Regions from separate parts of the Yimella sp. RIT 621 genome, predicted to be linked through region 2. Evidence: riboswitches for the same ligand, from Rfam matches in the RefSeq annotation. Region 2 holds a riboswitch; the other holds the start of a gene.
What was found. Region 2 has a riboswitch for S-adenosylmethionine ahead of EU513_RS01585 (homoserine O-acetyltransferase). Riboswitches for the same ligand answer to the same signal wherever they lie in the genome.
Positions count from the first base shown of each region.

Region 1 (3,405 bases), on a different contig from region 2:
CGTCGGTGGCAAACTGCGCCGCCGGCCGATGATCATCCCGATCGTCATCGACGCCTGACCTGTCCCGCTGGTTGAGCCGTTCGTGAGCCTGCGAGCGACGCGCCGGAACCACCGGGACGAACGGGGCTAGCGAGTCGATGTCACCAGGGCAGCGGCTCGCTCAGATCACGCGGGTCCTGTGGCGCGCTCCATCCCACACCTTCGGTGTGCACGTAATCCATCGCAGGACCGTGCGCGAGGAGCTTGCGAACACCGTTGATCAGGCGGTCGATGTGGTGCGGCTGCGTGGCAAGACCGATGGATGCACGGACGGCGCAGCCGCCGATGACCTGGTCGCAGAGGCGATGAGCGCAGAACTTGCCGTCCCGCACGGCGATGCCGTATTCGTCCGAGAGCACTTGTGAGACCAATGAGCAGTCGTAGCCGTCGACGGTGAACGTCACCACCCCGACGTTAGGACGATCGGAACCCAGTACCGAAACCAGGCGGACGCCATGGATGGACTCCAGGCCGTCACGCAACCGCGTATGGAGGACCTGCTCGTGAGCGGTGATGGCTTCGTGATGCTTGGCCAAGGTCGCGCACGCGGCGGCCAGCGCGATCGCGCCGACTGCGTTCGGGGTGCCGCCCTCGTGGCGGGCGGGGCCGACATTCCATTCGACGGTCCGAGCGGTGACGGTGCGGGTCGCTCCGCCGGCGGGTAGGTACGGCTGGGCGTCGTCCAACCAGTTCGAGCGACCCACCAGTGCGCCGGCGCCGTACGGCGCGTATGCCTTGTGGCCGGAGAGCGCGACCCAGTCGACGCCGAGTTCATCGATGTCGACGCGGTGGTGCGGCGCGAGCTGGGCAGCATCCAGAACGGTGCGCGCACCGAATTCCGCTGCGATGGAGGCTAGTTCGGCGATCGGCCAGATCTCACCGGTGACATTGCAGGCACCGGTGATGACGACGAGCTTGTGGTCGGCCGTGCTGGTCGCGAGTGCACCGGTGAGCAGGTCGAGGGCGTTCTGGGCGCTTGCCGGGATCGGCAGCCGGTGGACGTTGCGTCCCGTCCACGCGAACTGAGCGGCATGGTGGGCCGAGTCCCAGGTGAAGACCTGTGTGCGGCGGGGGAGTGCGTGGGCCAGCAGGCGTAGTGCATCGGTGGTGTTGCGGGTGAAAACGACATGGTCGTGCTCGCGGGCACCGACGAACCTGCCCACCTCGATTCGGGCCTGCTCGAACCACTGAGTCGTCTGTCGGCTGGTGTGGCCGGCACCGCGGTGCACCGACCCGGACACGCGCTGTACGGCGGCGACGGCCGTCTCCACCGAGCGCAGGGCCGGTGCGGTCGCGCCGTGGTCGAAGTTCGCGAAGTCGACGACGGTTCGGTGCACGGTCGGAACCCCGAGTTCGTAATGAGCGGTGAGCGGGATTCCCTGTAGCTGTTCTACCGGCAGCGGCCGGACATTCGCGGGTACGAGGTGAAGCCGGCGGGACTCAACCGCTGGCGGTGCGCAGGTGAGGGTCTTGGTTGCGACGGACATCGGTGCTCCTTCGGTCGTTGGACCGACGAACAGCGGCACCGACCCGAACGGGCGGCGCGGCGGGTACATCGATCCGCGCTTGCCGTAACCCGGTCGGGCTACGGCCCGGTCGTCACCTGGAGCACCCCACCGCGGTGGAGGGTTGCCGCTCAGCAAGCCAGGGCTTGTCGCTGAGTCTCATGACCTGTTCTGGACTATGCCACACGGGGCGGCGTGTGAGCAACCCTCGTCCGAACGTCGCACCGTGTACTGGAACATGCGTACTTCATGGATCCACTGTCGCAACGGTTGACATATTTCGTCCCAGTACAGGCTCAGGTAGGAAGAGCCGACTTGGGCCGCTCCTGAGGAGATCGAACTCGTTGTGTGCCGAGGGTGAGGGGTTTCGAGGAAGGTCGGGAAGACAACAAAATCCACGTTACGCGTGTGCTGCGTGAGATTGATGTGACGGTCGCGTAGCCTCCCGGGGTGGCCACCCGTCAGACCGCATCAAAGTCCACCGCCTCGCGCGGACGTTCGTCGTCCGCGCGTCCGGCGTCCAAGAGCGCTTCCTCCCGGCCCGCTTCCCGTAAATCCACGGGTTCGACAGTCAAAGGCAAGCCGCAGCCGCGCAGCGGCGGACCCTCGCTGCCGATACGCGCCGTCCGCGGCACCTGGATGGGTGTGGCTCACGTCGCCGGCGGCACCGCACGTCGGGTCGGTTCAAGTGCTCGCGATCTCGAACCCGAACTGCGCAGAGACGGAGTCGGATTCACGCTCATCGCCGCAGCGATCATCGTCGCTGCCGTCGAATGGTGGGGCATCGCCGGACTCTTCGGCGACATCGTCCACACCATCACCGCAGGCACGTTCGGTCTGATCTCCCTGGCGCTGCCGGTCGTCCTGCTCGGCCTCGGGGCGCACATCCTGCGCACGCCGAGGGGCCACCACGCCACCAACCGCATCAGCATCGGCCTCGCACTGCTGGCGTTCGCGGTCTGCGGACTCACGAGCATCGCGAAGGGCCTGCCGGACGCGGACCCCCGCGAAGGGCTCGAAACAGCCGGCGGGATGATCGGTTTCCTGGCATCCAGCCCGACGGTTGCCGCTGTCACCACCTGGGGCGCCGTCCCGCTGCTGCTATTGCTCGCGTTCTTCAGCCTGCTGGTGATCACGGCCACCCCGGTGCACCAGATCGGCGACCGTGCGCGACACCTGCTCGACCGGCTGTTCTACGGGCGCATGCTGGAAGAGAACGACGAAGACGGCCCGGTCGACGCCGTCGCGCTCGATCTGCACGGCGAGAACATCGACGGCGGACGCCGCAAGCCGCGCAGTCGCAAGCCGCGTCGCGACGAGAACGGCGACCTGCTCGACGGTGACGAGCCCTACGAGCAAGCAGCGGTCGTCGTCCCCGAGAAGCCCGGGCGCGGCCGTGCGAAGAAGGCCGAACCCGAGGTCTACGACCACGACGAACACGAGTCCGCGGCAAGGCAGCAGGATCCTCCGCAGGACGCACCGACGCCCGCGGGGGAGCAGAAGAACAAGCCGGTCCAGTTGCCGGGTGCACCGCCTGCCAAGCTCGAGGCCCCGCCCACCCAGCCGCTGCCGCAGCGCACCGAACAACTGCTGCTCGCGGGCGACGTGACCTATACGCTCCCCTCCAGCGACCTGCTCGCTGCCGGCCCGCCGCACAAGACTCGTTCGGCTGCCAACGACCGTGTGGTCGACGCTCTCGCCGGGGTGTTCGACCAGTTCGACATCGACGCCCAGGTCACCGGGTTCACCCGTGGCCCGACGGTCACCCGCTACGAGATCGAACTCGGCACCGGCACAAAGGTCGAAAAGGTCACCGCCCTCTCGAAGAACATCGCGTACGCGGTCGCGTCCGCCGACGTCC
Region 1 is NZ_SEIP01000004.1:237,127-240,531, forward strand. It holds gene EU513_RS05825 (ribonuclease J) at 1-58, shown strand, start outside; gene EU513_RS05830 (aminotransferase class V-fold PLP-dependent enzyme) at 141-1,526, opposite strand; SAM riboswitch class IV at 1,597-1,711, opposite strand; gene EU513_RS05835 (DNA translocase FtsK) at 2,184-3,405, shown strand, end outside.
Region 1: linked by a shared signal. The riboswitch ahead of EU513_RS05830 (aminotransferase class V-fold PLP-dependent enzyme) and the one ahead of EU513_RS01585 (homoserine O-acetyltransferase) in region 2 are both predicted to bind S-adenosylmethionine.

Region 2 (3,405 bases):
CGGCAGTCTTCTTGACGGGGACGATCTCGGGGACCTCGACGGCGATGCCCTGCCGGTCGAGCTCCTTCAGCACCGCCTTCATCCGCTTCGGCTCCAGCGACGCTTCTTCCAGCGCCGCCTTCACGTCGTCGCCGTCGACCGATCCGGTCGCGGCACCCTTCTCGAGCAGTTGCTGCAGGGCCGGGTGGGAGAATTCAGCCGGAAGCTGTTTGGTCTCAGCGGTTTTCGACGCGGAAGTCACTGACTACCTTCCATTCCGTTGCGGGGCTGTGCCGATGGCACGAGGGCATAACGACACACCGCCGAGTGGCGGTTCACCGATGGGGATTTCAAGCATTCGCGGTTCACTCTTCGGGTCGGGCCCGAAGCGGGGCGCGTACTTGTAGACATTATAAAACGACGCGCTGCCCGCGGCCCAATCCCGGGGCGTTCCCGAACGCAGTAGGACCGAGTCTTCAGGCGGTGTCGGGCTTGACCGTGAGCACCGGAACCGGTGCGTCCAGCATGATGCGTTGCGCGTTCGTGCCGAGGATCAGCTTGCCGACGGTCGTGCGGCGCCGCAGCCCGATCACGATCAGACTCGCGTCCAGATCGCGTGCAGTCGCCAGGAAGGACTCGACGAGGTCTTGGCCCCCGAGCGCGGGCGTGACGGTGACCGACGCCGCGCCGGACGCGTCCGCGAGCGCCTGCGCCCGCGGCTCGGCGGTTCGGTCGAGCGGCACGACGCTCACCTCGAGCCCTTGGGCTCGCCCCTGAGCGGCGGCTGCGGCGAACGCCGCCTCTCCCTCGGGCGTGGCCAGGAATGCCACCACGATCCTCATCAACTCTCCCCTTCTCCTTCGTCGTCGGCGACGCTACCCCACCCGGGGGGTGGAGCCGGCCGACCCCGCAGGCAGAGCGTCGGTGACGATCGCTTCGATCTGGTCGGTCTCGACCAGGAAGCCGTCATGACCGCACACGGACCGGATCAGCGAGGTGCGTACGCCGGCGGCCGCTGCCAATTCGTGCGACAGATGTGGAGGGAAGAGACGGTCGGAGTCGACGGCGGCCACGTGAAGGCGTCCGGGGTAGGCCGCGACGACGGCTGCGACACCCCCACGACCGCGTCCGATGTCGTGAGTCGCCATCGCACGGGTCAGATGTAGGTAGCTTCCGGCGTCGAACCGACGGACGAGTTTGCCGGCCTGGTGGTCCAGGTAGCTCTCGACGGCGAAGCGTCCGCCACCGAGCGGGTCCTCAGTGCTCTGCGGCTTTACACCGAACCGCTGCTCGAGTTCGTCGGCGCTGCGATAGGTCGTGTGCGCGATGCGACGAGCCAGACCGAGGCCCGCACGTGGCCCGGGGCCGGGGTAGTAGTCACCGGCGCAGTAGTCGGGGTCGGAGCTGATCGCGAGTTCCTGTGCTTGTCCCCAGGCGATCTGGTCGGCCGTCGCACAACCGGTCGTCGCGATCGCGAGCACGCTGTCGCAACGCTGCGGGAAGCTGCCCAGCCATTCCAGCGCACGCATGCCGCCCATTGAGCCGCCGAGCACCAGTTGCCAGCGTTCGATGCCGAGGTGATCGGCGAGGGCGGCCTCGACCAGCACTTGGTCGCGGATGGTGATCTGCGGGAAGCGTGATCCCCATGGGCGCCCGTCCGGGGCCGGGCTGCTCGGGCCGGTGGTGCCACGGCATCCCCCGAGCACGTTCGAGGCCACGATGAAGAAGCGGTCGGTGTCCAGCGGAGCACCCGGCCCGATGAGGCCGGGCCACCATCCGCCGCTGGGTTGACCCGGACCCGTCGCACCGACGACGTGCGCGTCACCGGTGAGGGCATGCTCGACCAGGATCGCGTTGTCGGCCATCTCCGAGAGGGTGCCCCAGGTCTGGTAGCCGACCAAGACATCGTCGATCGTGCGTCCGGATTCGAGCGTGAAGGCCCCGGCATCGAAGCGACGCAGCGCAGGATTGTCGTACGGGTCGTTCTCGATCGCTGCACTCTGCGCAGGAGTCTTCGGTCGCAACCCTGGGGCAGCCGGGGTCATGAGCGTCGAACGGGCGTGGTTGTGCCGGGCCGAAACCGACGTCGACGGCGTGCCCGTGTGGTGACTGCTGCTCATCGCCTCTCCCAGCGGAACCGGGGGCTCATGCAGCCCCGCGCTTGTCGCCGACCGAACGGTCGGGACCTTGTCCTCACCCGGGGCACCCCACGCGGTGGAGGGTTGCCGCCCAGCAAGCCGGGGCTTGACGCTGGGACTCTTGACGGGAGCGACGATACCTCAGAGCGCGCGTTCGGACAGCCCCCTGTTCTTGCACCGGACACGCTGCAGGGTCAGGCTGCCGGGTCGATGCGTCCGCCGGGCAGCGTGCCTGTCAGGAGGCAGTTGCGGACGAGACTCGCGAGCCGACATCCGGGATCGGCCTCGAAGGCACGGTCCAGCGCGATGGTGGCCACCGCGCTTCCGCCGTCGGCCCACTCGGACGCCGCGACGCAGGCCCAGAGCGGAGCCGACAGCTGTGCCGGGACGCGGCATGCCCAGCGAATGAGGATGTGCACCGTCCCGGCGCGCTCGGCGCGATTCGGCGACGGGAGCTCGCCGGACTGCCGCCACCGGTCCCGGTCACTTCTGCTCAGCCGGGTCGGTGGGAACACATCCGGACGCAGCCAGCACAGCAGTCCGTCGCGCACGCCGACAACCTGGACGGCCGCGAGGGCCCGACTCACCGTCACCGGGTCGTCGAGCGCAGCAGGGTCGCCGCGAAGGATCCGATGGACGGCAACCAGTTCGAGGTCGCGGCCGGTTTCGAGGTCCGCCTCCATGACGCTCCACAATTCCTCGACCTCGGCAGCGATCTGCGCTTCGTCCTGAGTCGGGGTGCACCGGTTCTCCAGGTCGTCACGACTGGGTGCGGGACTGCAGCCGCGGTAGACGGCTTCGACGGCCGCCGGGATCAGGTGTGCCTCGGTCAGCGGGGTCCGCTGCTCCGGGCACTGTCCACAGCAGCACCACAGAGCCGCCCAGGTGGACGTGCCGTTATCGACCTCCCAAACGTGAACCAGCTCGATTCCGTTGCAGCGCAGGGCGGTTCGTAGTACCGACGAGGTGAGGAGGACAGCTTCGCCGTCGCCGTAGTTCACCAGTGCGGCGCTTGCCAAGGTGCGCAGACGTCCCTGGCCGATCAGATGGGCGATGTCGTTCACCGCCTCCGGCACCACCGGATCGAAGCGGGCGGTGACGACCAGATGGTCGTCCTCGTCGAAGCCGACGAGGACGACGCTGTCGGACGGGTTGAACCCGAGTTGGTAGGGCACGTAGGCCAGCAGTTCGCCGGCTCCGGTCAGGGCAGGGATCGGTTCCATCCGCTGACTTCAGCGCCGGCGGGAGACTCCTGTCGTGCTCCCTTGCACCGGTTGTGGAGGACACG
Region 2 is NZ_SEIP01000001.1:313,739-317,143, forward strand. It holds gene EU513_RS01575 (RNA polymerase sigma factor) at 1-241, opposite strand, end outside; gene EU513_RS01580 (universal stress protein) at 456-821, opposite strand; gene EU513_RS01585 (homoserine O-acetyltransferase) at 855-2,099, opposite strand; SAM riboswitch class IV at 2,132-2,244, opposite strand; gene EU513_RS01590 (DUF4192 domain-containing protein) at 2,312-3,340, opposite strand.